3 regions of the Agrobacterium larrymoorei genome follow, and region 2 is predicted to be linked to each of the others. Evidence: riboswitches for the same ligand, from Rfam matches in the RefSeq annotation. Region 2 holds a riboswitch; each other region holds the start of a gene.
The links. Region 2 has a riboswitch for thiamine pyrophosphate ahead of thiB (thiamine ABC transporter substrate binding subunit). Riboswitches for the same ligand answer to the same signal wherever they lie in the genome.
Positions count from the first base shown of each region.

Region 1: linked by a shared signal. The riboswitch ahead of thiC (phosphomethylpyrimidine synthase ThiC) and the one ahead of thiB (thiamine ABC transporter substrate binding subunit) in region 2 are both predicted to bind thiamine pyrophosphate.
Region 3: linked by a shared signal. The riboswitch ahead of CFBP5473_RS19920 (hydroxyethylthiazole kinase) and the one ahead of thiB (thiamine ABC transporter substrate binding subunit) in region 2 are both predicted to bind thiamine pyrophosphate.

Region 1 covers NZ_CP039691.1:537,238-547,833, forward strand. The annotation lists gene CFBP5473_RS02465 (ABC transporter ATP-binding protein) at 1-373, opposite strand, end outside; gene CFBP5473_RS02470 (glycoside hydrolase family 2 protein) at 541-3,012, opposite strand; gene CFBP5473_RS02475 (DUF1839 family protein) at 3,009-3,995, opposite strand; gene CFBP5473_RS02480 (amino acid--[acyl-carrier-protein] ligase) at 4,003-4,911, opposite strand; gene CFBP5473_RS02485 (acyl-CoA dehydrogenase family protein) at 4,916-6,097, opposite strand; gene CFBP5473_RS02490 (acyl carrier protein) at 6,097-6,348, opposite strand; TPP riboswitch at 6,491-6,602, shown strand; gene thiC (phosphomethylpyrimidine synthase ThiC) at 6,709-8,532, shown strand; gene thiO (glycine oxidase ThiO) at 8,534-9,529, shown strand; gene thiS (sulfur carrier protein ThiS) at 9,498-9,695, shown strand; gene CFBP5473_RS02510 (thiazole synthase) at 9,697-10,470, shown strand; gene CFBP5473_RS02515 (P1 family peptidase) at 10,522-10,596, shown strand, end outside.
Region 2 covers NZ_CP039691.1:393,830-404,425, forward strand. The annotation lists gene rpsP (30S ribosomal protein S16) at 1-196, opposite strand, end outside; gene CFBP5473_RS01820 (chorismate mutase) at 230-547, opposite strand; gene ffh (signal recognition particle protein) at 554-2,125, opposite strand; gene CFBP5473_RS01835 (MBL fold metallo-hydrolase) at 2,466-3,548, shown strand; gene CFBP5473_RS01840 (M48 family metalloprotease) at 3,555-5,078, opposite strand; gene CFBP5473_RS01845 (thiamine ABC transporter ATP-binding protein) at 5,333-6,049, opposite strand; gene thiP (thiamine/thiamine pyrophosphate ABC transporter permease ThiP) at 6,046-7,671, opposite strand; gene thiB (thiamine ABC transporter substrate binding subunit) at 7,691-8,704, opposite strand; TPP riboswitch at 8,744-8,852, opposite strand; gene CFBP5473_RS01860 (VOC family protein) at 8,898-9,290, opposite strand; gene CFBP5473_RS01865 (ABC-F family ATP-binding cassette domain-containing protein) at 9,386-10,596, opposite strand, start outside.
Region 3 covers NZ_CP039692.1:1,219,380-1,229,975, reverse strand. The annotation lists gene CFBP5473_RS19955 (sialidase family protein) at 1-1,106, shown strand, start outside; gene pdxA (4-hydroxythreonine-4-phosphate dehydrogenase PdxA) at 1,103-2,062, shown strand; gene CFBP5473_RS19945 (dihydrodipicolinate synthase family protein) at 2,055-2,969, shown strand; gene CFBP5473_RS19940 (iron-containing alcohol dehydrogenase) at 2,981-4,105, shown strand; gene CFBP5473_RS19935 (four-carbon acid sugar kinase family protein) at 4,300-5,358, shown strand; gene CFBP5473_RS19930 (FadR/GntR family transcriptional regulator) at 5,346-6,083, shown strand; gene CFBP5473_RS19925 (LysR family transcriptional regulator) at 6,310-7,248, shown strand; TPP riboswitch at 7,306-7,408, shown strand; gene CFBP5473_RS19920 (hydroxyethylthiazole kinase) at 7,475-8,212, shown strand; gene thiE (thiamine phosphate synthase) at 8,199-8,858, shown strand; gene thiD (bifunctional hydroxymethylpyrimidine kinase/phosphomethylpyrimidine kinase) at 8,855-9,655, shown strand; gene CFBP5473_RS19905 (Lrp/AsnC family transcriptional regulator) at 9,660-10,136, opposite strand; gene alr (alanine racemase) at 10,264-10,596, shown strand, end outside.

The sequences.
Region 1 (10,596 bases), 140 kb from region 2:
AGCGGATGCGGCGAAGCAGTCGCTCCCCCAGACGGCCCTTGTATGTGTTGATGTAATATTTGAAGAGGCCGTTGATGATGACGAGCGCCAGAAAGGTCAGGCTCAGCCCCATCAACATTCCCAGGCGCGTCAGCTCGATGCCGGGGAAAAGCGTGAGCTTGCCGTAATAGGGAATGTCCACCGTCAGATGCATGAACAGCTGGGTGGAATTGACGCCTTCGAAACCGTCACCCTGAATGGGGCCGTTGACGATCTGCTTGGGAAGATCGAATGCAAGGAAATACGGTATCATCGACAAGGCGACAATCAGCAGAATGAAAAGCTGCTGCCGCTTCGTGTGATTCCAGATATAGCGGGTTAAACTTTTTTCCATGTAGGACTTCTATGCCTTGCCGGATCGGCAGGAAGGTAAATGATGTTTTCGATTGCGTCAAAACCACCGGTGGGAACGGTTAGTATTGCGTAGAAATGGGGATGAATGCTTGCGCCCGCCAGTGGGTCACCGGCAGGTATGATTAAGCCGACTTATAACGCATTTCTTCAAAAACGGAACAACTGTCGGGAGCCGAGCGCTCGGATTTCTCCGTGTGGCTCTTCCTCGCGGCGCTTGCCCGTGTGAAACAGCTCGATAGTCCTGCTTTCTCCCGGAGCCAGATGGAACCAGTCGTCGGCAGGACGATGGTTTTCCGCAGCGACATGGACCGATTGGGCGAAGCGATCCGATGTGATCGTCAGGAAGCATCGGTCGTCTTTCTGGCTCACAATGGGGGTGAGCGTTGCGGTGTGTATCGCAGCGCTGCGGCCAAGCGGGAAATGATAAGCGCTCGCAACGACCTCGCCACTTTCCACGTCGCGCAGTCTCGCCAAGGTCACGTCGTGCGAAGGTGGGCCGAAGCGGTAGGCATAGGTCGTATCGAAAAAGGCGCCAAAGAGGTCGGTCGCGGCGAGCGTCATCTTGGTGCGGGGGGCAAGTTCGAGCTGCCGTCTGCCGCTCACGACAGGCTGCAAACCATCTCGCAGGCAGGCGAGTTCCACGATCACATTTCGGCTTTGTCCGGTCTCGTTGAGGAGGTGAACGTCCAGTCCGTTCGTGCCCTCATCGGTGAGGATGATTTGCATCGGACGGAATGCCCGCTTCAAGGCATACCATGTCGATTTCGGCTCGCCGGTGGAATCGATCAGCCCCCAGCCGGGACCGGGCAGCAGATCCTGCAACGTCCAGATCAGTGCGCCCTGGCATGAGGAGCCGTTGCGCCGCCACTCTCCAAAAGTTACCTCCATGACCTCCGCGATAGCCGCGCGGGAGAGGTCCAGATATCGCTCGCCATCTTCGCGGCGCAGCGTCGTCGGGTCCGCATCGTAGAGCAGCTTCAGGTAATGATCGCGAACATCCTCGAAATCCCATGAGGCTCCACGGTCACGGGGAATGCGGGATTTCCAGACCGGATCATGGAAGGCCCTGACCGGAAGATGGGCTTCAAGGGTCTTCTGTTGCGGCACATTGGCGAAGGCGAGGCACTCTCCGGCAAACCGGACATCCGCGCGGCGCGCATCGTCCAGCGGTCGGCAATAGGCTCCTACGCCGTAATAGTGCCCCACCTTTTCATTGGGAAAGAAGGGGAGCGCGCCACCGAAGGGGGAGTTGGGTACATAGACGACATCCGGGCGATGCTGCTGCACGTAATTCGGCAGTATCTCCTCCGTCAGCGGACCTTTCCAGAATGCTTCCGAAAGCCCGAGCATCGCGCCTTGCTGATAGATTTCGCTGCCGCCGCACAGAACGGCAAGAGAGGGAGAAAGCGCGGTCTTTGCTAGAAGCTGCGTGGTTTCGGTTTCGATATGGGCGAGAAAGGCCTCGTCCTTGGCAGGATAATCGAAATTGGCCAGCATCATATCCTGCCAGACCATGAGGCCGAATTCGTCGCAAAGCGCAAAGAAATCGGCTGTCTCGTAGGCCATGGTTCCGCCGATGCGGATCATGTTCATGCCCGCCTCTGCCGCAAGCCGCAGCCAGGGCTCGTAATCCTTGCGATTACCGGGAAGCCGTACGATATCCGCATTGGTCCAGACCGCACCCCGGCAGAAGATCAGCTCTCCATTGATCTTCAGGCCGAAACCTTTGCCATCTGCGCCATGGTCTATCTCGACGCGGCGGAAGCCGGTTTTGCCGATGGGGTGACTTTTCCCGTCCAGCCGAAGCGTGACGTCATGCAGGGTCGGCTTGCCGTGGGTGGCTGGCCACCAAGGCTCGATGCCGTCCAGTCTCAACTCACCTTCGAAGAGGCCATCTGCGATAGGCGAGAGAAGGGCTTTATGGCCGTTACACTCAACTTCGATCTGTTTCGTAGAGGCCGCAGCCTCGACGGAAAGTTTGATGACGCCCGCGCCATCCGTGGTCAGTTCCGCTCGGAACGACCTGATTTCGAAGGTAGCTTCATTTCCTCGTGTCAGCCGGATCGACCGCCAGGGGCCAGCGGCGTGAATTTCAGGACACCAGCCGGGCATGTAACCCAGTGCCGTGGTTCTGATCATCCGCAGGCCCTGCGTATTCATCATTTGCGGGCGCCAGCGGGCGCGGGGGCCGCTTCTTTCAAGCCGTGGGGCGAGCGCACGGAAGCAGATGGCAAGCTCGTCAGCGCCTGTCAGTTGAACGGGCGTTTCCTGCGCTTCGAACATGCTGGTGCTGCTGGCAATGACCTCACCATTCAGATAAATTTCGGCAATGGTGGCAAGCCCGTCGAAATGAAGTGTTGCGCGTTCCGGGCCATCGGAAATCAGCGTCAGCCGATACCATGCATCAAGGCCGTTGAGCGGCTTCGGATTGAAGCGATCGAACTTTCCGACAGCCTCGAGTGCTTCGGCAACGGTTCCCGGCACAGGTGCCGTGATGGCTTCGGCATCGAGTGGAATATCTGACGGACGAGAATAGGCATCGGCCTCAGTCAGCGTCAGGGTCCAGCCTTCCGTCAGCAACTGGCCGGGACGGGCGGAATGGTGGACCGGCGCGATCACGCGGCCTCGCTGGCGCTATCGAGGTTTTTTCCAAGCTTTGCCATCAACTCGTCCCAGGCATCCGCAGCGGGATCGAGAACGGTTGCCAGAGCATCGAATTTGCGGCGCGTTACCGCACGCGCAAGCTGGAACTGCACGGTCTTGGATACTTCGGAAATTTTCAGAGCCTGTGCGGGGGCATCGTTGAAGGCATGCTCGCCACCCAGCCATTGCAGGTGGCTTGCGGCCAGTTCGAAATTCGCACCCATCTGGCGCAGCGTGTTGAAGGCGTATTTATGGAAGAAGCCGAAAGGGCGGTCTGCCACTTTCTCCACCTGCGCTGGAAACACTTTTGCGAAGGCGCGGATAGGGTTCTGTTTCGGGCGCTTGGCGAAGTGTTGCGTCAGCAGGCGTTCTGCCACAGCGCGGCGATGCTTTTCGGACACCGGCTCCTCGGCGAATTTCACGAATTCGGTATAGGGCAGGAAGGGCGGCTCGTCTTCTTTCAGATGATGCTGGAAAATGCCCGCATAATCATCGCCTTCCAACGCGAAGTAACCGGCATTGTGGAAATATTCCAGTTTGCGATTCTCGCTATCCATGCGGTTGATGGCGACCGTCGTCTTGCCATGCTCCTTGCGGTAGCCGACGCCCTGCGTATCCGGCATGTAGAAGCTGTCCATCTCGATCAGGCAGATGCGCCCGCGTTCCAGCTGGGTTTCCACGTGGTTTTCGATGCTGTCGAAAATCGCCAGTTCGGTGACGCGGATGCCATAGAGCGCTTCGAGGTCTTCCAGCGGCACCTTGAAGAAGGTGAACTGATCGCCCTCGAAATCCTGGGTCAGCGTGAAGCCGAGCATGGCCTCCGGCGGCAGTCCGCTGGAGGCCAGAAGCTCGATCCAGAGATCGACATAGCAATTGGTTTCCGGCCACATCCGGTCAGACGCATGGAGCGGGTGAGGGGTGTAGTTTTCAGCGTTCAAGCCCGGAAATATTGCCGTCATGCAAACATCAGCCCCAGAGCGTTTCGCGAACCGATTGCGGCCACTGATCCACATCCAGACCATGCTTGGCAAAGAGCGCCAGCGCGATGCGTTCCAGACCGAAGCCGACGCAGGCCGTGTGGGCAACTTCGCCATCGGCAAGGTTCAGACCCCACTTCGTACCGAAGGAATCCTGATGGTAGTTGAAGCTCATGCAGGCCGTCAGGTTGGTCGTGGAGGTAACGGGAATCAGCAGTTCGAATTTCAGGTTCTGATCGCGCTGATTGTTGACCAGCATCCTACCCGCGCGTCCGAAGAACGGATCGTTGGCAATATCGATCTTCACCTCGAGACCGATCTTTTCCATCATCTCGACGCCGCGATCCATCCAGATCTGGCGGAATTCGGTCACGTCGCTCTCGGTGCCCATGCGCACATATTCGCGCATGCGGAAGAGCTGCTGGCGTGCCGGGTCCTTGGAAGGCTCGTGGCGGAAGCAATAGGACTGGATGTCGTAGAGACCACCATTTTCAGGCAGGTTTCCGCGCTTGGCGATGGTCGGATACAGCGGATAGCAGGCGGCTGGTGTCAGCACGATGTCGGTAATCTTCTGGTCTTTCGTCCAGTCCGTGCCTTCATCCATGCTTTTGATCAGGCTGACATGATCGAGCTCGCAGCCGCAGAAGGAATGCACGGTGCCCGCAAGCTGCGGAAAGCTCTTCATGTAGCCGCTTTTTTCGAAATAGGCGCGGTTGATGCCGGGCGGGAAGCGGATGGCTTCGGCCTTGTCACCGCCGCCGACCTTGTCGATCAGGCGTTCGAAAGCGGTGATGACGTCTTCGAACTGGCCGCTGCGACCATACAGGCCGTCCACGCCGGTATCGATCAGCAGGCCCTTGTCGAACAGGCGATCGAGAAACGATGTTTGCATGTCCATGGTCTTATCCCAAAAGGCTCGTGTCCTGCTTCTGAACCAGCAGGAGATTGGCGGAATTGCTCAAGATTCTGTCGTTGGAAATCATCAATTGCGCGGAATGCGCATCGCGCAGATGCCGCCCGACGCTATACGGCGTGCCGTTCTTGTAACCCATGATGCCGCAGATCAGCATCGCATGGTTGATGATTTCGAGGATGGTTTCGGAAGAACAAATCTTCACATTGTTCATGGCGATGGCAAAGGCCATCGACATCAATCTGTCCGGGTCCGTCTTGGTGTCTTCGTAAGCCTTGATGCCCGCAATCACGTTGGATTTGACGATCTGTAGCTTGTTGGAAACCTCTGCCAGACGCAGCGCGCCGGGAGGCGTGACGCCGGGAGATTTGCGGGCAGCAGCACGCACGAAGGCCTGCGCGCGTGCAACGGCATCGGCTGCGATGCCGTACCACACACCGCTCCAGAGAAGGTGTGATGTGGCGAGCATGGATTGTGCCGCGATTTCCGCGAAAGGCTTGGGGAATATCTGTTCGGCAGGAGCTTCACCTTTGAACAGGAAGCCATCCGAGCAGGTGCCACGCATGCCGAGCGTGTTCCACACATGGGTCTTTTCGAGGCTGTACTGGTCTTTCAGGAAAACCGTCATCACCTGATCGGCAGGTGCCGCATCCGCATGCGCCCGCGATGTGATGAGGATAGCGTCCGCTTCGCTGCCATAGGAAATGACGGTTGCGTCTTTTTCCAGCCGGCATTGATCTCCGGTAACTTCAATCGCGCAGATCGAATTGCGCAGGTTACCGCCGATGCCGCCTTCCGTCGTTGCCGAGCCGAGAAGAAGCTGTTCGCTTGCCACGCGGCGCATGAAGGCGCCGTGCCATTCGCTGGCTTCCCCATGCTCCACAAGGCTCGATGCCTTGATGTGGTGCATGGCGAAAATCATGGCGGTTGCCGAACACGCCTGACCCAGCGTGCAGCAGATATCGGCGATTTCCTGTAGACTTGCGCCTTCGCCACCCAGATGCGTCGGCACCTGAATGCCCAGCAGCCGCTCGCTTCGAAGAGCGTCAACTGCTTCACTCGGGAAACGACCCGCCGCGTCCACGTCATCGGCAAATTTGGCCGCAGTGGAGGCCACACGCTTGGCGCGTGCTGCCAGTTCCATGTTCTGTGAAGCGACGGCGGCGTCCATCAGGCCGCCTCTTTACCGTCAAGGATGGCTTTCACCGTCGTCTCAATCGCACCGATGCTTGCGAAGGACTTGCGGTTCAACATGCTGTCGGGGAATTCGATATCGAATGCTTCTTCAAGACCAAGCATCAATTGCACGGAGGCGAAGGAAGAAAGCCCTGCCGCGTAAAGATCGGCGTCGTCTGCAATCGTGTCGACAGGAACAGGAAGCTGGCCGAATTTCGACAGTACTTCACGAATAGTTGAATTCATCCCAAGTAATCTCCCTGAAGCTGGATGCTATCATAGCGCATCTTGCAGTTAATCGCGAAAAAATAACATTCCCATAAACGGTGAGGTTAATTTCGGGTGACCGAGACAACTTGACAAGAAAGTGTTCAGGGAGTTTCATGGTCGCATTCACCAGGGGTGTCCCGTCAAGGGGCTGAGATTCTGCTACCACGCGCAGTGACCCGTTGAACCTGATCCAGTTCATACTGGCGTAGGGACGGTGCAAACGCGGAAAACAGCAGTATCGGCCAAGCGCCGGGCAACTGTCATCTTTATCAATCCCGCGCTTTTTCGTCTTCATGCTCGAACTGGGTCTCCACTGTTTTGCTTTGGAGCCTCACGATGAACATTGCTGCTAAAAATCTCTCTCCCACGGTGACCACAGGTCCGCTGCCCGCCTCCACCAAGGTTTATAAGCCGGGTGTGGTGCACCCGCATATCCGCGTGCCGATGCGCGAAATCGCAGTGCACCCGACGGCTGGCGAACCGCCGGTCACGGTCTATGATTCCTCGGGTCCTTACACAGATCCATCGCATTTGCTTGATATCGATGGTGGCTTGCCGCGTCTTCGCCAGCAATGGGTTTTGGAGCGCGGTGACGTCGAACGTTACGAGGGCCGTCACGTCAAACCCGAAGATAACGGTTTTGCCACCGGAGAGCGCCTGACGCCGGAATTTCCGGCTCGCAACCAGCCGCTGCGTGCCAGGGATGGCAAAGCGGTGACGCAGCTTGCCTATGCCCGCGCAGGCATCATAACGCCTGAGATGGAATATATCGCCATCCGCGAAAATTTGGGGCGTGAGGGGGCGAAGGAGAAGCTGGTCCGTGATGGGGAGAGTTTTGGCGCGCATGTTCCCGATCACGTCACGCCGGACTTCGTGCGGCAGGAAGTGGCCTCGGGCCGCGCCATCATTCCCGCCAACATCAACCACCCGGAAGCCGAGCCGATGATCATCGGGCGGAATTTTCTGGTGAAGATCAACGCCAATATCGGCAATTCGGCGGTCACCTCCTCCATGGCGGAAGAGGTGGAGAAGATGGTCTGGGCCACCCGCTGGGGTGCAGATACGGTTATGGACCTTTCCACCGGCCGCAACATTCACAATATCCGCGAATGGATCATCCGCAATTCGCCGGTCCCGATTGGCACCGTGCCGCTCTATCAGGCGCTGGAAAAGGTGAATGGCATCGCCGAAGATCTGAACTGGGAGGTTTTCCGCGATACGCTGATCGAGCAGGCCGAACAGGGCGTCGATTACTTCACCATCCATGCGGGCGTGCGGCTTCACTACATTCCGCTCACCGTCAACCGCGTCACGGGCATTGTTTCGCGTGGCGGCTCGATCATGGCCAAGTGGTGTCTGCATCATCATAAGGAAAGCTTCCTCTATGAGCATTTCGAGGAAATCTGCGATATTTGTCGTGCTTATGATGTGTCCTTCTCGCTGGGCGATGGCCTGCGTCCGGGCTCGATTGCCGATGCAAACGATGCGGCGCAGTTTGCCGAACTGGAGACGCTGGGCGAGCTGACGCAGATCGCCTGGGTGAAAGATTGTCAGGTTATGATCGAAGGCCCCGGCCATGTGCCGATGCACAAGATCAAGGAAAACATGGACAAGCAGCTGAAGACCTGCGGCGAAGCGCCGTTCTACACGCTCGGACCGCTGACGACGGATATTGCGCCCGGTTATGACCACATCACCTCCGGCATCGGTGCTGCGATGATCGGCTGGTTCGGCACGGCGATGCTTTGCTACGTGACGCCGAAAGAGCATCTGGGTCTGCCGGATCGTAACGACGTGAAGGTGGGTGTCATTACCTACAAGATCGCGGCACATGCCGCGGATCTCGCCAAGGGGCATCCGGCAGCGCAGGTGCGTGACGATGCGCTCTCCCGCGCCCGCTTCGAGTTCCGGTGGGAAGATCAGTTCAATCTGTCGCTGGACCCGGAAACGGCGCGGTCCTTCCACGATGAGACCTTGCCGAAAGAAGCGCACAAGGTCGCGCATTTCTGCTCCATGTGCGGACCGAAATTCTGCTCCATGCGCATTTCACACGACATCCGATCCGAAGCCCAGAAGGAAGGGCTGGAAGCCATGGCGGAAAAGTTCAAGCAGGGCGGCGATCTCTATATGCCGCTGCCACAGCCTGTGGCCGGAGAGTGAGATGCGCATTCTCATCAAAGGGGCGGGCGTCGCCGGTTTGACGGCTGCTCTTGAAATGGCAAAACGCGGCTTCTCGGTGGAGGTGCATGACATCTTCGCCGAGGTTGGTCACGGTGCATCATGGTACGCGGGCGGAATGCTGGCGCCATGGTGCGAGCGGGAGAGTGCGGAAGAAGCGGTTCTGACCCTTGGCCAGTCGGCGCTCGACTGGTGGGAGGAGGCGACGCCCGGCCTCGTTACGCGCAACGGTACGCTGGTCGTCGCGCCTGCCCGCGATAAGGCTGAGCTTTCGCGCTTTGCCTCTCGGACAACCGGTTATCGCTGGGTGGACGAAGAGGAGATTGCAGCGTTGGAGCCCGATCTTGCGGGGCGTTTTCGGCACGGGCTTTTCTTCGAAGGCGAGGGCCATCTCGATCCAAGATTGGCGCTGCATGCACTGCACCAGCGTCTGGTTTCGATGGGTGTGGTGTTCCATCTCGGCATCCAGACCATGGATGGCAGCGGCTTCGACCTCACTATCGATTGCACTGGCCGTGCACAGGTCGGTTCCCTGCCGGGGCTTCGCGGCGTGCGTGGCGAAATGCTCTATCTCGCGAGCGACGAGATTTCACTTTCGCGGCCCGTGCGCCTGCTCCATCCGCGCATCCCGCTCTATGTCGTACCGCGAGAGCCGGGGCGCTTCATGGTGGGTGCGACTATGATCGAGTCCGAAGACGAAGGACCGATTTCGGCGCGTTCGATGATGGAGTTTCTCAACGCCGCTTACGCGCTTCACCCGTCTTTCGGCGAAGCGCAGATTATCGAAACGGGAACGGGCATCCGGCCCGCTTTTCCCAACAATCTTCCCCGCATCAAAGAGGAAGGCAACACGATCTTCATCAATGGTGCGCATCGGCACGGCTTTCTACTTTCGCCCGCCATGGCGCGGCAGGCCGCCGACATTCTGGATAAAAAGGAGGTTTCCCATGCGAATTCACGTCAACGGCGAAGAGCATGATCTCACCACAGCAACACTCTCGGAGCTTCTGAGCGTGCTCGACTACGAGGGCGATTGGCTGGCGACGGCGGTCAATGGCGATCTCGTCCATGCCGAAGACCGCCCCGATTTTCACCTGAAGGCTTTCGACAGGATCGAAATCCTCTCGCCCATGCAGGGAGGATGATATGTTGAGACTTTACGATCGCGACGTCAGTTCCCGCCTTCTGCTCGGAACGGCGCGTTACCCATCGCCCGCCGTTCTGGCCGATGCCGTGCGCGCAGCCAAGACGGATATTCTGACCATTTCCCTTCGCCGTGAGACCGCAGGGGGCAAAAAGGGCGGACAGTTTTTCGAACTGATCCGCGAGCTGGATCGCCTCATCCTGCCCAACACGGCGGGGTGCCATACGGCAAAGGAAGCCGTGCTGACGGCCAAGATGGCGCGGGAAGTGTTCAAGACCAACTGGATCAAGCTGGAAGTGATCGGGCATCACGATACGCTTCAGCCGGATGTGTTTGGACTGGTGGAAGCTGCGCGCATTCTCTCCGACGAAGGTTTCGAGGTCTTCCCCTATACGACGGACGATCTGGTCGTGGCGGAAAAACTGATCGATGCGGGCTGCAAGGTGCTGATGCCATGGTGCGCGCCCATCGGCAGTGCCATGGGGCCGCTCAACATCACGGCGCTGAGATCGATGCGGGCGCATTTTCCAGATGTGCCAATGATCGTGGATGCAGGCCTTGGCCGCCCTTCGCATGCAGCAACCGTTATGGAGCTTGGTTACGATGCCGTGCTGCTGAATACGGCGGTGGCTGGTGCGGGTAATCCCGTCATCATGGCTGGCGCATTCGCTAAGGCGGTGACGGCTGGGCGCGAGGCCTACCTTTCCGGCATGCTGGAGCCGCGCGATATGGCGGTTCCCTCCACCCCTGTCATAGGTACGGCGGTGTTCTCCTGAGATTGACAAGATAAGGCCAGGGCGGGATACCGGCATAAGCACAGAGAAGGAATGCCGCCCTTGAACAATCTCCTGATCGACATCGACGGTGTTGCGGTGGGTCACGCGACCGACCTGACTTTGGGT
Region 2 (10,596 bases):
CCTTTGCAAGCCATTCCTTTACCAGGTCGGCATTGATCTGGATGCGGTCGGCGTTGTCCTTGGCCAGCATCGGGTTCCAGGAACCGACCTTCTCGAGGAAACGGCCGTCGCGTGGCGAACGGGCGTCAGCAACAACGATCTGGTAGTACGGGCGCTTCTTGGAACCACCGCGTGCGAGACGAATTTTCAGTGCCATGTTGAGTTCTCCTTATAATGGCTTGCCCGCCGGTCAGGCGGTCTTGTCGAGGCCGCTGTGTTCAGCGGCGATTGCTTCATGATGCCGGATGACTTCCTTGATGATGAAGTTCAGGAACTTCTCGGCGAAATCCGGATCCAGATCGGCGTCCTTGGCCAGACGGCGAAGGCGTTCGATCTGGTATTCTTCGCGCGCCGGGTCCGCCGGCGGCAATTCGTAAGTGGCTTTGAGAACGCCGACAGCCTTTGTGCGCTGAAACCGTTCCGCCAGCATGTGCACCAGTGCGGCATCGATATTATCGATGGACTGGCGGTATTCAGAGAGTTTTGCTTTCACTTCGGTATTAGTCATGATCGCTCACTTCTTCTTGCCAAAACCGGGAAGGCCCGGAAGCCCGCCGAGACCGGGCAGCTTGCCTCCACCTAGGCCGGGAAGCCCACCGGGCAATCCACCGAGACCCGGAGGCATGGCGCCCGGTTTGCCGAGGCCCGCAGCCTCTGCCTGTTTCTGAAGCGCTTCCAGCTGCTTGGGGTCCATATTGGCGAGATCGGGCATCCCGCCCATTCCACCGCCAAGACCCATCTTGCCAGCAAGGCCACCCATCATCTGCTTCATGATGCCGCCCTTGCCCTTGCCGCCCATGGCTTTCATCATGTCGGCCATGCCGCGATGCATCTTGAGCAACTTGTTGATTTCGGCAGCATCGGTTCCGGAGCCGGCAGCGATGCGCTTCTTGCGGCTATGTTTCAGAATATCCGGGTTGGCGCGCTCGGCCTTGGTCATCGAGGAAATGATGGCGATCTGGCGGTCGAACATCTTGTCGTTCATGCCGGATGCGGCCATCTTGTCCTTCATACCAGCCATGCCGGGCATCAGGCCCATAATGCCGCCCATGCCGCCCATCTTCTTCATCTGGCCAAGCTGCTCTGCCAGATCGTTGAGGTCGAATTTGCCCTTGGCCATCTTCTCGGCCATGGCGCGGGCTTTTTCGGCATCGATATTTTCTGCCGCTTTTTCGACCAGCGAAACGATGTCGCCCATGCCAAGAATACGGTCTGCGATACGGCGTGGATGAAACTCATCCAGCTCGTTCATGCGCTCGCCGGTACCGATCAGCTTGATCGGCTTGCCGGTGACGGCACGCATGGAAAGGGCTGCACCGCCACGGCCGTCGCCGTCCATACGGGTCAGCACGAGGCCGGTAATGCCGACGCGCTCATCGAAGTTGCGCGCCAGATTGACGGCGTCTTGACCGGTCAGCGAATCCGCGACCAGCAGGATTTCATGCGGCTTGGAATTCTTCTTGATGTCGGCCATTTCCAACATCAACGGCTCGTCGATGTGGGTACGACCGGCGGTATCGAGGATCACGACATCGTGGCCGCCGAGCTTTGCCGCCTGCACGGCGCGCGAGGCGATATCGGTCGGCGACTGGCCCGCGATAACCGGCAGCGTATCGATACCGGTCTGCACGCCGAGCTGACGCAGCTGTTCCTGCGCTGCCGGACGCCGCGTATCGAGAGATGCCATCAGCACCTTCTTCTTTTCGCGGTCCGTCAGGCGCTTGGCGATCTTGCCGGTGGTCGTGGTCTTACCCGAACCCTGAAGACCAACCATCATGATGACGACGGGCGCAGGGGCGTGAAGATCGATGGACACGCCTTCGGAACCCAGCATCTCGACAAGTTCGTCATGAACGATCTTGACGACCATCTGGCCGGGCTTGATGGATTTGAGAACCGAGGCACCGACGGCCTTCTCGCGCACCTTGTCGGTGAAGGAGCGAACGACTTCCAGCGCCACGTCCGCTTCCAGAAGCGCACGGCGAACCTCACGCAGCGCTGCGGAAACATCGGCTTCCGAAAGCGAGCCACGGCCGGTCAGTCCATTCAGAATGGAGCCAAGGCGGTCCTGGAGGTTTTCAAACATCGTTTCATCCTTCTTCGTTTCGGGTTACCCGAAACGTCGGTGCTTTTGCTATCAAAAACAAGACGCCCAAGAGCGAGCATAGCCAAAAACCACCCGAGGGCGCATCGCGCTGTCGGGTGTTGACCTCCGGGATCTCTTTATACCTTTGCGGGTCCCGGTCGGCGGCTTGGAGTCTTGAAACTGCCAGCTGATCGGGCGGGATAAACATGAAATGCGCGGGGAAGTCAAGGCAAGTCGGGCCTTTTCGCTGAAACGCCTTCAAATTGACGTCTTCGTGAAAGCTTCATCTTCCCCTATTCGAACGCTTGTAGACAGCCCGTCACCCTCCTATAGCTTATCCATGAACCGCCGAAACTTCTTTCGCCTCTCCGCCATTGGCGGCCTGCTTTTAGCCAGCGGCGGCATTTTTGCCAGCCGCTCCTATGCCAGCGCCTATTATAACGGTCCTATTTCCGACCATTTCGACGGCGTGCGCTTCTTCAACCCCGATGGGGAGCAGCCGAACGGCTTTGGCGATCTTTTAAAATGGCGTTTCAACGGCCAGCGGGCGCAATGGCCGGAAAATTATCCGAGCCCTTTTCCCACAGCCAAGCCGGACCAGCGCGTTGAGGGAAAAGACCTCCGCGTGACGTTCGTCGGCCACGCATCCTTCCTGATCCAGACGGCGGGCCTGAACATTCTGGTCGATCCGGTGTGGTCGGAACGGACCAGCCCCTTCAGCTTTGCGGGACCGAAGCGCGTCAATCCGCCGGGCATCCGTTTCGAAGACCTGCCACCGATCGATCTCGTTCTGGTGACGCATAATCATTACGACCACCTCGATCTCGACACGCTGCACCGGCTGCATGTCGATCACAAACCGTATTTCGTCACACCGCTTGGCAATGACGCGATCATCCGTACCAGGGTGCAGGCCGCAAAAATCTCAGTCGGTGATTGGGGCGATGCACTTGCCGTCAGTCCCGATGTCAAAATCCATTTCGAGCCCTGCCATCACTGGTCCGCGCGTGGTTTGAACGACCGGCGGATGGCGCTATGGGCTGCCTTCGTCATCGAAACGCCGGGCGGCAAGATTTACCACATCGGCGATACGGGCTTTCACAGCGGCATGAATTACCACGCCGCGGCAAAGAAGCATGGCGGCTTCCGCCTCGCCAACCTGCCCTTCGGCGCTTACGAGCCACGCTGGTTCATGAAAGGGCAGCACCAGAACCCGGCGGAAGCGGTAGAAGGCATGAACATTTGCGGCGCCCAATATGCGTGCGGTCATCACTGGGGCACGGTGCAGCTGACGGATGAGTCTATCGACGCACCCATCATCGCGCTCAAGGCGGCACTTGGCGATCAGGGCGTCTCGTCCGAGCGCTTCCGCGCAATGCGACCGGGCGAAGTCTTCGACGTGCCCTCGGTTCAGGCGATTTAGGGTGCTTTATTCCGCAATGATCTTCACTCGTTGCCCCGGCTGAACCGCAGCCGTGGTGCTGAGCGCGTTGAGAACGCGAAACAGTTCAAGTTTCCGGTCCGTACCCATCATGCGCGCGGCGAGAGACGCAACAGTTTCGCCGGGCTTTACGGTTATTACCCGCACGCGAAGCGGCTTCAGCGCGGCTATTTCCGATGGCGTCATCTTGCGGAAGCTGGAACGCAGAACGTTCGCCACCGTATCCAGCTGTGGGCTACCCTTTGGCACCGCCGTCAGGAAGCGGAAAATCTGGTCACCGACGCGAATGACGGTGACATCGAAATCCCATTTGTCCGCGCTGGCGCGGGCCGTGGCGGCGGGCAGTCCATTCACCTGAATTTCGCGAACCGTTTCCGGCAGCAAACCGGCAACCCAGCCGCTGGTCAAGTAATTCGGCAGGCTCGTCTGCTTGGGGTCGGCCACACCGTCGAATCGAATGGCCATATCGCCCGGCCCCGTCGCCAGAACGGCTTCGACCTTATTGTCGATCTGGAAACCGTCCGGTACATCGAAGCGAATGCCGAGATTGCCGTGCAGGAACGTGTTGCCGCGGACATAACCTTCCTGCGGGCTATCGCCATAAAGCAAACCATCGATACCATTCAGGAACCAGTCGCGACCCTTGTCACCCACCTCGCCTTCCTGCCCGAAGGCGCGGGCATGGCGCTTGGCAAGCTCAATACGCTGCGGCGTGTTCGGGTGGCTCGAAAGAAAGTCGAGGCTCTGGTCGCTATCCGGATCGGCGGAGGTGAAGCGCGCATAGGCCGCCATGGAATCGAGGAAGCGGGGAGAGGCGTAGGGGTCATAGCCCGCCTCGCCCAGCATCCGAACGCCGATGACATCCGCCTGCAATTCCTGCTGGCGCGAGAAGGCGGCAAGACGCAGCTTGCCGCGCGCAAGCGCCTGCTTGCCAGCAAGATCACTGGACAGAACTTCCGCCACCACACGGCTCGCGATGACTTCGGCCTCTTCGCGGCGCTGACGCTCGATGCCGTGGTTGGCCGTTACGTGACCCATTTCATGCGAAAGAACGGCTGCGACTTCCGACGCATCATTGGCAAGCGCCAGAAGACCGCGCGTCACATAGAGGTAGCCGCCCGGAAGGGCGAAGGCGTTGATCGCCGGAGAATTCAAGATGGTGATGCGATAGGACTGCTGCGGGTTTTCAGAAACCGCCGTCAGCGCACCTGCAATTCTGGCAACGAGACGTTCGGTCTTGTCGTCATGATATTCGCCGCCATAGCTCGCCACGATGCGCGGATGCTCACGCGCGCCCATCTGCGCGCGCGGATCGTTCTTCTGCACCTCTTCCACGGTTTGCGGATTGTCGGACGGTTTCAGCGAAGACTGGTAGGCGGGGCTGAACAGCGACTGGCAGGACGTAAGCATAAGCGATGCTGCGGTCAGGGCGATAATGCCCCGGCCCGACCTGACCCTGTTTACAATTGTCTGACCGGAGGTGCGGCCCTCTAAGGCCTTCACACGCGTCATCATTCTGCCAGTCTGCTCCTAACGTTCCTGATCATCCGTTATAAGCAGACCAGAATACCAGATTTACCCCGATGGGCACACAAATGCTCGAACTGCGAAAACGATCCATAGCGTGGAAATATTCTGACGAAAGATGGTGTCGGCATATTTCTCAAATAGTTGGTTCAGATTCGCAAGTGCAAAATATGCGGACCATCAGTGTGTATTTGCAGGGTTGACACCGCGCCGCGTCCAAATTGTGGCACTGCGGCAGGCTAAAGATCAAGAAAAGTACCGATTTCGTGAATATCCGTCGCAGCGAAGAAAGACTGCGTGTCTCCCTGAAAAACGATTCTGCCGGAGCCAAGAAAAACCACCTCATCGGCAAGACGACGTATGTCATCCGGGTGATGAGTGACGAGTAGAACCGTATTGTTACTTTCCAGATGCAACTCTTTCAAAAGCGCCGCCATGCCCGCCCGCAGACCCGGATCGAGCGCTGCGAAAGGCTCGTCCAGCAGCATGATGGATCGCTTGCGCACGAGCGCGCGGGCAAGCGCGGCGCGCTGACGCTCACCGCCCGACATGCTGGAAGGCAGCCTTTTCTCGAAACCGGCAAGCCCCACCCGTTCCAAAGCGGTCCTGATGGATTCACGTTGCGCCTGCGAAAGCCGAAGCGATGGATCGATGCCAAGCCCGACATTGGTGAAGACATCCAGATGCGCGAAGAGATTATTGTCCTGAAAGATCAGCGAAACCGGACGCTCGGCAGGATCGTGATTGCTCACATCCTCTTGCCCGATCAGAACGCGCCCGGAATCCGGCTTTTCGAAACCGGCAACGAGATTGAGCAGTGTCGACTTGCCTGAACCGGATGGCCCAACGACCGCCGTTACCTTGCCGCTTTCGAACAGGCAATCGAAGGAAAAATCCTGTTCGCCCAGCGTCAGCGCTACCTTGTCCAGACGGACGCCCGATGCCTGCTCACTCATGCCGCCGCCTTTGCTGGATTGGATTGTCGCGAGACACCGCCCGCCGCCAGACACAGGCAGATGACACCCAGAATGAAGGCATAGCCCGCCGCATCATTGGTTCTGTAACTGCCCATATTGCTGTAGACCAGCCAAGGCAACGTCACGAAACTCTCAGAGCCGAAAAGTGCAACGGCACCGAGATCACCCAGTGAAAGCGCCATCGCGAAGGAAAAGGCCATGGCGAACGGACGCCAGAGCACTGGCCAGTCGATAAGGCGGAAACGCGACAGACCACTCATGCCGAGACTTGCCGATAGCTTCCCCGTTCGAGCCTGATGCGTGATGAAGGCTGGCTCTAGCACCCGCATGACAAAGGGCAAGGCCATCAGCATATTGATGAGTGCCACCAGCGCCGGAGCATAAACCGCGACATCGCCAAGCGGACGCAGGAGCAGAAACCAGCCGCTGCCAAGAACGACGGGCGGCAGGAGGAGAACGAGTGATGCGCCTGCGCCGAAAGAGGCGGACAGGAATCTGGCGGATACACCCGCTTTCCTGTTTTCGGTGATTACCTGACGCGCCCGGCTGAGAGCGACCGAAATCAACGTTGCCAGCAACGCCGAGACGACCGCAATCGACAGGCTGGTCAAAGCCGCACGAAGAAAAATCTGCGTGCCGAGAAGCCGCGTTAAATCTGCTGTTACGCCTGAGGCCGCTACCGCGACCAAAGGCAAGCCAACCCAAAGGATCAAGAGCAGAATTGCCGTTGCATCCCACAGGCGCGTTAGAATGCGGCCACCATCGAACCGTCTTGCGTTACGCCCATACGTTTGCCCTTCGGCATCCGCTACAGGCAAAAGCGAGAGAAGCACGAGCAGAAGGCCCGTCATGACGATTTGCATCAATGACAGGGCGATGGCGCGCGGCGGATCGAAATCGAACCGAAGCGCCTGATAGATCGCAACCTCGATAGTCGTCGCTGCTGGCCCTCCGCCAAGCAGCAGGACGAGGGTAAAGCTGGTGGCGCAGAGCATGAAGATGAGACCCGCAACACCCGGCACCAGCCGCTGAACGACCGGCCATTCGATAAAGCGAAAAACGGACCATGAGCCCATGCCAAGGCTGGCGCTCATCCGCCAGTACTCGCCCGGTATTCTCTCAAGCCCTGCCAGAAAGAAGCGCACGGCAAGCGGCAGATTGAAGAAGACATGGGCGATGAGAATGCCAGACAAGCCATAAATACTGAAGGGCTGCTCCGCACCCGCGGCCAGCAGCGCCGTGTTCAGCAAACCCTGCCTGCCCCAGATGGAAATCAACCCGAGAGCGCCTACAATGACTGGCAACCCCATGGGAACCGCCATCAACCGTATGATCCAGATGCGACCGGGAAAATCGGCCTGACGCGCCAGCGCCAGCGCCACGGGCAATCCAAGAACGACTGAAAGCACAGTCGAAAGCGTCGCCTGCCAGAGCGTGAAGCGTAGGATGCGCAACGTATAGGTATCGAAAAGAGCCTCCGAAGCAGCACCCGTATCGAAAGCCAGCAGCGCAGCGACGGCGAGCCCAATGAACAGAAGCACGGTGATGAATGCCGCCGTGCCGCCGATCAAGAACCTGCGTCTGTCGCTGCGCGCGATCATGTAACGCGACCTTTCGCGCTTACTTCACGCTCATGGCCGTCAGCCATTCGTCGATCCACGCCTTGCGGTTCTTTGCCACCTCTTCAGGCGACATCAGGAACGTCTTCGTCGGCTGGACGAGCTTGCTGAATGCATCCGGCAACGGTTGGGACGTTGCCGTCACCGGCATCATCCAGTTGTTTTCCGGAATCGCATCCTGAAAGCCCGGCGTCAGAATGAAAGCGAGGAACTGCTTGGCAAGCTCCTTGTCCGGCGCATTCTTCAGAATACCGGCCACTTCGATCTGGATGTAATGGCCTTCCTCGAAGCTCGCTGCCTGATACCGCTCGCTATGCTCGGCAACCATGTGATAGGCAGGAGAGGTGGTGTAGGAAAGCACCATCGGCACCTCGCCCTTGGTGAACAGGCCGTAGGATTCCGACCATCCCGGCGTCACCGTCAAAACGCGGTTCTTGAGCTTCGCCCAGGCTTCCGGCGCCTTATCTCCGTAGATCGATTTCACCCAGAGCAGAAGCCCGAGGCCCGGCGTCGATGTGCGCGGGTCCTGAATGGCAATCTTCTGGGACGGGTCGCCCTCGACCAGTTCCTTCATGCTTTTCGGCGGGTTCTTCGTCACCTGCGTATCGTAGACGACGGCGAAGTGGCCGTAATCATAGGGAACGAACACATCATCCTTGAAGCCGCCCGGCACCTTTGCGGAAGAACTATCGATCCCCGAAGCTTCGAAAAGTCCGGTTTGCTTTGCCTCGGCAATGAGGTTCGTATCGAGACCCACGACGACATCCGCCTTGGAGCCCGTACCTTCCAGCTTCAGCCGGTTGAGCAGCGCAACACCATCGGCCACACCGACGAAATTGACGGTGCAATTGCAGGTTTTTTCGAAAGCCTCCTTGACCTTGGGGCCGGGACCCCATTCGGAAACGAAGCTTTCGTAAGTATAGACCGTCAGTACCTTCTTATCCTGCGCTGCGGCGAGGCCGGGCAGAAGAAACGACGAGGCAACAAGGCCAGACAGGAACAAACGACGCAGCATCAGACACCTCCTCGAATGGGCAAACGGGAATAGGCGTCTGGATGGAAGCCGTCTAATCCCTCCGCCGGTGTTAACCGGATCAGGTTCTTCGGGTTGGCAGATGCCTCTCAGCCCTGTCTCTCAAGACAAAGCACCCCGTTAGATCTTCGCGAAGATGTAATCGCACATGAGGCCGTTGGCAAGGCGCAAGCCGTTACGCCTGCTCGGTCATATGCACCAGTTCCCAGACATGCCCGTCAGGATCCTGAAAGCTGCCTGCATACATGAAGCCATGATCCTGCACCGGCTTCCATTCGCGCCCGCCCGAAGAGAGCGCCGTCGCCAGCATGCTGTCTATCTCGTCGCGGCTGGAGGCTGAAAGGCAGGTCAAGACTTCGGTGCTGCTATTGGCATCCGCAATATCGCCGTTGATGAAGTCCCGGAACCGCTCTTCCTGAAGAAGCATGACGAAGATGTTCTTCTCCACGATCATGCAGAGCGTGCGCTCATCCGAATATTCCGGATTGAAACTGAAGCCGAGCGCGGTGAAGAACGCTTTCGACGCCTCGATATTCTTGACCGGTAAATTGACGAAAATCATGCGCATGGTCTGGGTTCCTCCCGTTTTGAATAGGAAAACGTAAATTCGCTTACCTGTCAAAGACGGTTAAGGAGAGACGATCCCAACAAGAGCAGGAATTTTTATCCTTCCAGCTCTTCCCGCAGCATCTCCAGTTCCAGCCACTCTTCTTCCATGGCCTCCAGCTTGTGCCTTAGCTTTGCCATCTCGTCGGCCAGCTTGTTGAATGCGCCGGGGTCTTTGGCGAAGAGCTGCGGATCGGCCATGCGTTCCTCACGCTTGGCAATTTCGCCCTGCGTCTGCTCCATCTCCTTGGGCAGATTTTCGAGCGCGAATTTCTGCTTGAAGGACAGCTTGCCCTTGGCCTTGGACGGTTCCGAAGCCGCAGCAGTGCTTGCGGTGGATTTCGCCTTATCCTGCTTTTCCGCCCGGCGCTTGTCATCGGCAGCGCCTTTGCGCTGCGCCATCATATCGGAATAGCCGCCAGCATATTCGATCCAGCGTCCATCCGGCGCATCCGGGTTGGCGGGTGCGATGGTTGAGGTCACCGTGCGGTCGAGGAAATCGCGGTCGTGGCTGACGAGAATGACGGTGCCGGAAAAATTCGCGACGATTTCCTGCAACAGATCGAGCGTCTCGATATCGAGATCGTTCGTCGGCTCATCGAGGATCAGAAGATTGGTCGGCTTGGCTAGAATGCGCGCCAGAATGAGGCGTGCACGCTCACCGCCGGAAAGCTTGCGGATCGGCGTGCGCGCCTGTTCCGGCTGGAACAGGAAGTCCTTCATATAGCCGGTCACATGCTTGACCTCGCCATTGACCAGCAGGTTGTCGCCGCGCCCGTCCGTCAGGTAATGAGCAAGCGTATCCTCGAGGTTCAGGTCCTCACGCTTCTGGTCGAGAGTGGCGATTTCGAGCTTGGTGCCGAGCTTCACCGTGCCGCTATCCGGTTCCAGCTGGCCCGTCAGCATCTTCAGAAGCGTCGTCTTGCCAGCACCATTGGGGCCGACGAAGCCGATGCAATCGCCGCGATTGACGCGCAGGGAGAAGGGCGCAACGATGGTGCGATCCCCATAGGACTTGGTGATGGTATCCGCTTCGATCACCAGCTTGCCGGATTCGCGACCCTCCGTAACCGTTGCCTGCACGGTACCCTGTGGGCCGGTGTGCCCGCGATAGGCCGCGCGCATGTCCCGCAGTTCGCCCACACGGCGCATGTTGCGCTTGCGCCGCGCCGTGACGCCATAGCGCATCCAGTGTTCTTCACGCTCGATAGCCTTGCCGAGTTTGTGCTGTTCCAGCTCTTCCTCTTCCAGAACCTTGTCGCGCCATT
Region 3 (10,596 bases), on a different replicon from region 2:
AAGCCTTTCTCCCCTCCCCCAAAATCCAGAATCATGCGGCGTTTCTAAGCTTCCTGCCGGGCGGCGAATTGGCCTGCGCCTGGTTCGGTGGAACGCTGGAAGGCAAGTCCGATATTTCCATTCACATCTCGACGCTGGCGGATGGCGCAGACACATGGTCGAGGGCACACCTTGCCAGCCATGACGGGGAACGTTCCGAACAGAACCCGATGATCTATGTGAAGCCGGATGGAAACATCCTGCTTTTCCACACCGCGCAGCCTTCCGGCAATCAGGATGAGAGCCGCGTGATGATGCACGATCTCTCCGCGACGAACGGTGAAATCACATCCGGCCCTGCTCGCGATATCGGACTAGCAAACGGCACCTTCATCCGGGCCACCATCGTGCGCCGCGATGACGGCGCGTGGATGTTGCCGCTCTTTCTCTGCAACCCACGCCCCGGCGCGAAGTGGACCGGCACGCATGATACGGCGGCTGTCGCCGTCAGCACCGACAAAGGCAAGACCTGGGCCGTGACCGATGTGCCGGATAGTTTCGGCTGCGTACACATGACCATCGTGTCCCTGGGCGGACAGGACATGGCCGCCTTCTTCCGCCGCCGCCAGTCGGATTTCGTCTATCGAACCGAAAGCCGCGATGGTGGGCGCAGCTGGTCCGTACCGCAGGCAACGGATGTTCCCAACAACAACTCTTCCATCGCCGCCATTCGCCTTGCCGATGGCCGCGTGGCGCTGCTGTGCAACCCCGTTTCCGCCGCCACATCCGATGCGCGCCGCGAGTCTCTTTACGACGAGCTTGGCGAAGACGACCATCGCCCGAATGCGGAAGGCGGCATCACGCCGATCTGGGGCGTGCCGCGCGCGCCGGTAACGCTCTGCATTTCCTCAGATGGCGGCAAGAGCTTCCCGCAGCGGCGCATCGTGGAAGACGGTCCCGGCACCTGCCTTTCGAACAATTCGGTCGATGGCCGCAACAAGGAAATGTCTTACCCGGCGCTACTGGAAGGCAAGGACGGCACGCTGCACCTTGCCTACACCTATTACCGACGCGCCATCAAATACGTGCAGCTTGAAAAAGGCTGGATCGACGGAGAAAACGCATGAGCGATATCGTTGGCATCACCATGGGCGACCCGGCTGGCGTCGGCCCGGAAATCACCATCAAGGCCCTGACCGAAATGAGCGCCGAGGACCGGGCCAACACCCGCGTTTTCGGCAACCTCAAGCAGCTTGAGGCCGCCAAGACGGCACTCGGTTCCGACCTCGACCTGACGGGTCTTGTCGAAGACATCGAGATCGAAGGTGCGCCGGTTGCATGGGGCAAGCTCAGTTCGGTCTCGGGCGATGCCTCCTTCCGCTTCATCGACAGCGCCGTGAAGGCGGCGAGCGCAGGCAAGATCGGCTGCATCGTCACGGCCCCGATCAACAAGGAAGCGCTGAATTCCGCGGGCCACCATTATGATGGCCACACCGGCATGCTGACATCGTTGACCGGCTCCAAATCCGCTTTCATGCTGCTGGCATCCGAGCGCCTCAAGGTCATCCATGTCTCGACCCACGTAGCATTGAAGGATGCGATCACCCGCGCCAGGCCGGAGCGTATTCTGGCGACCATTCGCGCTGGCAACAATCATCTGAAACGCATCGGTTACGACAAGCCGAAGATTGCGGTGGCGGGCATCAATCCGCATTGCGGCGAAAACGGTCTGTTCGGCACTGAGGATGATGAGTTCGTCGCACCCGCCGTTGCGAAAGCACGCGCCGAGGGCATCGATGTCTATGGCCCGATTTCCGCCGATACGGTATATCACCGCGCCTATCAGGGCGGGTTCGATCTCGTCATCGCGCAGTATCACGATCAGGGCCATATCCCGATCAAGCTCGTGGCCTTCGACACCGCCGTCAACGTGTCCGTCGGCCTGCCCATCGACCGCACCTCGGTCGATCACGGCACCGCCTTCGACATTGCCGGAACCGGCAAGGCCAACCACGTCAACATGAATGCGGCCATCGCCTATGCCCGCAAGCTGATTGCAGGAAAGAAGAAGAACAATGGCTAATGCATTCGATATCAGCGGCGTCTATTCCGCCGCAACGACAGCAATCGCGGAAGACGGCACGCCGGATTTCCGCCTGTTCACTGCCCATTGCAAGGCGCTGATCGAAGAGGGCTGCGATGGCGTGGCGCTTCTCGGCACGACGGGCGAGGCCAATTCCTTCGGCCTCAAGCAGCGCATGGACATTCTGGAAAAGGCGATTGCAGGCGGCGTGCCCGCAGCAAAGCTTCTGCCCGGCACGGCGCAGACGGCTGTTTCCGACACCATCGAACTCACTCGCCATGCGGTGGAAGCAGGCGTTCCCGCCGTCGTTCTGCTGCCGCCCTTCTATTACAAGGGCGTGAGCGCCGAGGGCATCTACCGCGCCTATGCCAAGGTGATCGAAGGGGTGAAGGATAATCGCCTCAAGGTCATCCTCTACCATATTCCGCAGGTTTCCGGCGTCGCCATTCCGCATGATGTGATTGCACGTCTGCGCAAGAATTTCCCCGGCGTGGTCGTCGGCATCAAGGATAGCTCCGGCGATCTGGACAATATGAAGGCCATGGTTGCCGCCTTCCCCGGCTTCGGCGTTCTGGCCGGTGCCGACCCGGTGCTGCTGCCGCTGTTGCAGGTGGGTGGCGCTGGCTGCATCACCGCAAGTTCCAACCTCGTTGCATCAGATCTTCGCATCGTCTTCGACAACTGGAACGTCGCGGGCAAGGAAGATGTCGTGAAGGCCGCGCAGGACCGCATCGTCGCTTGGCGTGAACTGACCAATTCCTATGTGCAGCTTCCAACCGTGAAAGCCATGGTGGCGAAGCGTCGCGGCGATAATGGCTGGCTGCGCGTGCACCCGCCACTGGTGGAGCTATCCGAGGCGGAACGCGAAACCGTCTGGGCGCGCATGGATGCGCTGGAACAGCAGTAAGGAGCAGGATCATGGATGCCATGGCACGGCCAATAACACTGCATCAGCCGAAGCGACTGGAAATCGGCGCGGGCGCTTCTTCCAAGCTTGGAGAATGGGCCGCAGGCACCAAGCGCGTGCTGGTGATCGCCACCGAACACACGGTCGGCTTCGTCGACCGGCTGAAGCTATCCGGCGATATCGAGGTCTTCTCGAACACTCCGCCGGAGCCGGATGACAAGGCGCTGGATGCGGCCCTGGCAACGGCGCGGGCGCTGAAACCCGAACTGGTCGTCGGCCTCGGCGGCGGCTCGGTGCTGGATGTGGCCAAGCTCGTTGCAGCCTTGTGGGATGGCAACCAGTCTCTGGATCATGTCGTCGGCCCCAACAAGGTGGCTGGCAGACGCACCGCGCTGGCGCAGGTCGCGACGACTGCAGGTACTGGTTCCGAAGCCGGTATCCGCGCGCTGATTACCGATAGCGCAACGCATTCGAAAAAGGCAGTGGAAAGCCCGCATCTGCTGGCAGATATCGCCATTCTCGACCCTGAACTGACATGGTCCGTTCCGCCGGCGGTAACGGCTGCAACCGGTATCGACGCCATGGCCCATTGCGTCGAAGCCTTCACCAACATCAACGCCCACGACCTGATCGATGGTTACGCCCGCATGGGCATCCGCCTCGTCGGCAAATATCTGGCCCGTGCTGTGGAAAACGGCAAGGATACCGAAGCGCGCGCGGGCATGATGCTCGCCTCCTATTACGGCGGCATCTGCCTCGGCCCGGTCAATACGGCAGCGGGCCATGCGCTGGCCTACCCGCTCGGAACCCGGCTGGGCCTTCCCCACGGCCTGGCAAACGCCATCATCTTCCCGCACGTGCTGGCCTTCAACGTGCCTGCCCGCGCAGAGAAGACCGCAGAAGTGCTCGAAGCGCTCGGTCTTGCGGTCGCGAAAGACCCGGAAGGTGTGCTCGATGCTGCCTATGGCTTCTGCAAGGCACTCGGCGTGGAGATGCGGCTTTCGGCGCATAAGGCGCAGGAAGCGGACCTTTCAGACTGGGCAACGGAGGCCCACGCCATCCGGCGGCTGATGAACAATAACCCGCGGGATATGTCGGTGGAGGACGTGCTGGGGGTTTATCGGGCGGCTTATTGAGAGGACGCGGTTTGGCGGGTGGCGCTCCCGCCCACCGCCGTCATGCTCGGGCTTGACCCGAGCATCCACCGACGTCTCGCCACCCGCAACGTGGATGGATCCTCGGGTCAAGCCCGAGGATGACGCAAGAGGGGAGGTCAATGCGAGAGCCGGGACCTCCCTATCGCGACATCGATACAAGGAATGAAACAGGAATGAGCAGGCATTTCGACAGGCTTTTGATCGTGGCGGATGATCTGACGGGCGCGCTGGATACGGCAGCGCCTTTTGCCGCTGCAGGAAAGAAAGTCACCGTCGTTGCCGATCAACGCTTCATTGCGGAAGCCATCGAAAGCGATGCCGCCGTCATAACCGTCACCACGCGAAGCCGTGAAATTCCGGCGGGTGAGGCAGCGCAACGGGTCGCAGCCGTTAAAGCCGCACTCAAACCCGGCATCCGGCTGTTCAAGAAGGTCGATTCCCGGCTGAAAGGCAATCTTGAGGAGGAGCTCGAGGCGCTGGGATTCGAGCGCGCGGTGGTGCTGCCCGGCATTCCGGAATTCGGGCGCATTGTGCGCAACGGCATGATCGAAGGATTCGGGGTGGCGGCCCCGATTTCGATTGCGGAGAAGCTTGGACGGCTGGCGGCGCGATGCCGTTTTCCGGACACGACAACGCCAGAGGAAATGCGGGCAGTGGCTGACGGCATTCAGCCGGATGAGCTGTTGGTCGGCGCGCTGTCGCTGGCAAAAGCCATTGCGGGGGGTGCCTCTACGGAGGCCCAGCCAATTTCCTATCCCACACACCGCGTCGTCATGGCGGTGGGTTCGCGCGACCCGATCACGCTGGAGCAGGTGTCGAAGCTTCGCGCCAGATATCCCGACCTTGCCTATCATGCCGCACCCAATGGGGTGATTTCTTCCAGTCAAACCCGGCAGGAAAATGCGGCAATCACGCTGTTGCAGGCGGTGCCCGCAGAAACGGAAGTCGCGGCAACTCAAGCTGCGGCGGCACTTTCCGCTTCCCTGGCAACCATGGTGCGGCAGGGTGACACCGTTCTGCTCTCCGGCGGGGCGACGGCGGAGGCCTATTTCGACGCGCAGGGCATTCATCTGCTGCGTTTCGTTGGCGAAGCAATGCCCGGCCTACCCGTTGCTGAAATGAATGGCACCTTCTACATTACCAAATCAGGCGGCTTCGGAGCGGAGGACACACTCGTCCGGCTGGCCGAGGCTGTAACAGGTGGAGAGGCTGAGAAAACATGGGGGCGATAGAACAGGTTTCTCATCGCAAGAGTTTGAGCGACGTCGTTTACGAACGGCTTCAGCATGCCATCAAGTCCGGCGCGTACAAGAATGACGAGCGCCTGCCGACGGAGCACGATCTTGCCGCCGAATTCGAAGTTTCCCGCCCCATTGTGCGCGATGCGCTGAAAAAGCTGCGCGACAAGGGCCTTGTCTATTCGCGGCAGGGTGCGGGCAGCTTCGTGCGCAGCATCGGCGTCAAGCAGGCGCTAGGCTTCAGCCCGCTGGAAAATATTGCCGATCTGCAGAACTGTTACGAATTTCGCATGACGGTGGAGCCGGAAGCAGCAGCCTGCGCGGCGGAGCGTTATGGCGAGGCGGAACTTGCCCTGATCAGCCGCGCGCTGGCTTCGCTGAAAGAAGCGACCAACCGTCAGCGGCACCGGGAAGATGCCGATTTCCAGTTTCATCTGGCAATCGCCAAGGCTTCCGGCAATACCTATTTCTCCACCGCCATGGAAGCGCTGAAGGATCATATTGCCGTCGGCATGCAGTTTCACGGGCTTTCGCTGAAGAATTCGATGCTTGGTCTTCGCCATGTCTATGACGAACACGCCGCCATTTACGAGGCGATCAAGAACCGCGATTGCGAGCTTTCCCGCCGGTTGATGCGCCAGCATCTCAACGGTTCGCGCGCGCGCCTATTCGAAGGCAAGAAGCCGGAACTGGCCGATCAGGAAAACGCGCAGTTGTGAAAATATAGCGCTTGCCACTGGAAGCGCCATCACCTACCACATTGAAAGGCCCTCGCGGTTTGGGTCTACGGGTGGGCAAATTATTTCACTTCCATACGGGCAAAACCCCTGAAACGTCCATTTCAGGTGATAAGAGCGTTTCCTTGTCGAATGGAAAGGCTCCAAGGTTTTGTTGAAGCCGCCGAAACATATGGTCGACTGAGACCGTGCCACCCAAGGCCTGAAAATGATTGAGAAATATCTGGATACCCGGCAGCTTGAAGCATTCGTTGCGGTGGTATCCATCGGAAGCATGACGGGCGCGGCAAAGGCTTTGGGCAAATCCCAGCCGGTCGTCAGCCGCCTCATCCAAGACCTCGAGCAGGATATCGGTTTCACCCTTCTGCACCGCAACGGACCGCGCATTGCGCCGACCGAGCAGGGCATTGCTTTCTTCTCGCAGGCCGAGCTTTTTCTTGGCGGGTTGCGCACGATCAGCGAAAGCGCAAGGCGGATCGATGATGCCGATACGCGGCCCATCGAAATCATGGCGGTGCCAGCCCTGGCCGCAAGCCTCGTGCCCACGGCACTCGCAAAGCTGCCAGAGCCTCTGTTTCCAAACCAGGTGCATGTGCGCAGCATCGCGTCCGAAAATGTCGTTCAGGCCGTGGTGGCGCGCACGGCGGATGTGGGCCTTGCAAGCCTTCCGCTGGATAATCCCGGTATAGACGTGCACTGGATCGGCGAAGTGCCCTGCGTTGCCATCGTTAGGCAGGATGATCCGCTGGCGCAGAATGACGTCATAACCCCGCTCGACCTTGCCCGCCGCCGCATCATCGCGCCTGCCAATCCCTACCGGTTGCGCATGCAGATCGAGCAGGCTTTCAGCGAGCAGGGCATAGAGTTGTACGGCATTGTCGATAGCAACGCGACCTATGTGTCCATGTCGCTTGCCCGCGCCGGGCTTGGGGTCGCCGTGGTCGAATCGATCACCGTCAGCGGGCTGCCGGTAAAAGACCTTGCCGTGCTGCCGCTTTCCTTCCACGTGCCCTTCCAATGGGGCGTGATCACCGCACTCGGCAGACCGGCGCGCACGACGATCGATCACCTGATCGATGCACTGGAAGAAAGCGCCCGGTCGCTGCCGGGCTTCCGCAAGCAGGCGGGACAGGCCGTCACTGCCTGAAGGCAATCGACGCTTCATGTGAAGCATTGACACATCTGCAAAAAAGCGACAGTTTCCGCTCATTCCGAGGGGAGCATCGAACGATGCTGAGATGGCGGTGAGCCGAACTCTTGAACCTGATCCGGGTTATGCCGGCGTAGGAACGGAACGGTCGCCGCTGCTGGCAAAGCTTTTCTTTTCTCCGCTCGAATGTGCCCTGATCTCAGCGTCTGGAGGCGATTGAGACATGTCGAGTTTTCCCACCGCTCAAACGGCGGCAGATCTTCTGGCGCGTGTGCGGGAGCGACGTCCGCGCGTTCATTGCCTGATGAATACGGTGGTGCAGAAGTTTACTGCAGACGGTATTACCGCCGTGGGCGGCATTCCTTCCATGACCTCTTCGGAAGAAGAGATCGAAAGTTTTGTTCGCAAGACAGACGCGCTGACGATCAATCTTGGCACGCTGGATGCTGAACGGCGCAAGGTTATCCGCATGGCGGTCTCGATTGCCAATGGGGAAGGCAAGCCGTGGATCGTGGACCCCGTTCATTGCGATTATTCGCCTTCTCGGCTGGATTTCACCCATGAGCTGGCGCAACTCAACCCATCCATCATGCGTGGAAATGCTGCCGAAATGGCCGTGATCGGCGATGTAGGCACGGCGCTTCGTATCCAGACAGGGGCTGTGGATCGTTTAAGCGATACAACCCGCAAAATCCGCATCGTCAACGGCCACTCCCTTATGGCGAAAGTAACGGGAACCGGGTGCCTTTCCGGTGGCGTGATTGCCGCCTTCATGGCGGTGGAAAACGACGTGATGCTGGCGGCTGCCGCAGCACTGACCGTGACCGGCGTTTCGGCTGAGATTGCAGCCCGGCATGCGCGCGGGCCGGGCAGTTTCGAAGCAGCGTTTCTGGATGCGCTCTTCAACCTTAACGGCAACGACATTCTCTCCCATGCAAGGATTGAACATGACGAAGATTGATTATCGGCTGAACGCGCTCGTTGATGCGTCGCTTGCAGATATTGCGCCTCTGCCGGAGCTTGCAGCCATTGCCGCGCGCCATGGCGCGACGATTATCCAGTACCGTGACAAGCACGCTTCCACCCGGCGCATGATCGAGCAGGCGAGGCTGATTGCGCAGGCTCTAAAAGGGACCGGCGTACCACTGGTGATCAATGACCGCGTGGATGTGGCTTTGGCTGCGGGCGCAGATGGCGTGCATCTGGGGGCAGATGACATAGAGACTGAGATGGCAAGACGGCTTTTGGGTGCCGAAGCCATCATAGGCCTGACGGTGAAATCGATGGCGGATGCTGAGCGCGTGGCTGAAACCTCTGCGGATTACGCCTGCATTGGTGGCGTGTTCGAGACCACATCCAAGGTCAATCCCGACCGCCCGGTCGGGCTGGAGGGGCTGAAGGAACTGCGAGATTTTCTAAGTCACAAGCGGCCCGACACGCCGGTTGGGGCCATTGCCGGGATCACGCTGGAACGTGTTCCTTCCATCATCGCCGCCGGAGCCGATGGTGTGGCGCTGATTTCCGCACTGTTCCGCGCGGAAAATATTGCTGCCGCGACCGAGGAATTTCGCCGGGCGGTAGATAAGGGTCTTGGAGCGCGCGCATGACGGCCATTGCATTGACCATTGCCGGTTCCGACAGCGGCGGCGGCGCCGGAGTACAGGCGGATATCAAGACCTTTTCGGCACTCGGCGTTTATGCATCGAGCGTGATTACGGCCATTACCGCGCAGAACACGAAGGGCGTGACCGCAGTCGAAGATGTATCTGCCGAAGTGATCGCAGCGCAGATGGACGCGGTCTTTTCCGATCTCGATATCAGGGCCGTGAAGATCGGCATGGTATCGCGCATCGATACGATCCGCATCATTGCAGAGCGGCTTAGCGGACAATCGCAGCCGGTGGTTCTCGATCCCGTCATGGTGGCGACATCCGGCGACCGGCTGTTGCGAGAGGAAGCGGTGGAAACGCTGCGCGCAGAACTGCTGCCACAGGCGCTGCTTGCAACGCCTAACCTTCCCGAAGCCGCGCTACTGACCGGCAGCCAAATCGCTGGTGACCGCAAGGCGACGATAAAGCAGGCCGAGCAAATTCTTGCGCTTGGAGCCCGCGCCGTGCTGATCAAGGGCGGGCATGGAAGCGGGCCGGAAAGCACCGATCTTCTTCTCGACGGGACGAGCGTGCAGGAGTTTTCCATGCCGCGCATCGAAACCACGAACGACCACGGAACAGGCTGCACGCTTGCCGCAGCGATTACCGCCCACCTGGCACTTGGGCTGGCTCTGCCGGATGCGATTGGCCTTGCCAAGGAATATCTCCAGGGCGCACTGGCCGCCGGGCGCAATATCCAGATCGGCAAAGGGCGCGGCCCCGTGCACCATTTTTATCGCTGGTGGAATGCTTAGAGTTTCAGGGCTTTCGCTCCGCCACCTTCAGCTTGCCGCCAGCGAGCGCGTTTCTGATGGCGAAGCTGGAGTGAATGCGCGAGACGCCCGGTAGCTTGGACAATATGTCCTTGTGCACCCGCTCGAAATCTCCCGCCGTCTCCACCTCGACGCGCAGGTGATAATCGGAACCGCCGGTCATCAGATAGCATTCCCGCACCTCGGGATAACGCCGCACGGCGTTTTCGAAGCGGTTGAGAAAATCTTCCGTCTGCCGGTCCAGTGTGATCTGCACGATGACGGAGATCATCTCGTCGCCCGCGGCACTTCCGGTGATGGCGGTATAGCCGCGAATGACGCCTTCCCGCTCCAGAATATCCACGCGCCGCAGGCAGGCGGATGGCGAAAGACCAACCTCTGCGGCAAGCTTGGCATTGCTCATGCGCGCATTGAGCCGCAGCAGGCGGATGATGTGGCGATCCGTAGCGTCCAGAGACGACATAATTTCATTCCGTTTCGTTGCATAAAATTGCGCATTCCTGCGATTAGTCGCATGAAATTCCATTCAATCTGCAAAAATTCGATCATCGTTGCAATAGCTTATTCGGATAAGAATAAAGGGAACGACGATGGACATGACAATCAGCCATCAGAAGGCCAAAGGCGGCGCAAGCGGCTATCTGACAATCGATTTGAGCGCCTTGCGCGACAATTATCTGGCGCTGGCAGCACAGGCTCCCGCAGCCGTGACGAGCGCGGTGGTCAAGGCCGGTGCCTATGGGCTGGGCGCAGATATCGTGGCGCCTGTTCTTTATGACGCGGGCTGCCGCCATTTCTTCGTGGCGCATATCGATGAAGCGATTTCGCTTCGCCTTCACATTGGCGCGGATGCAAAGATTTTCGTGCTGAACGGACTGCAGCCCGGCAATGAAACCTCCTGTGCTGGGCTGAACATCGTTCCT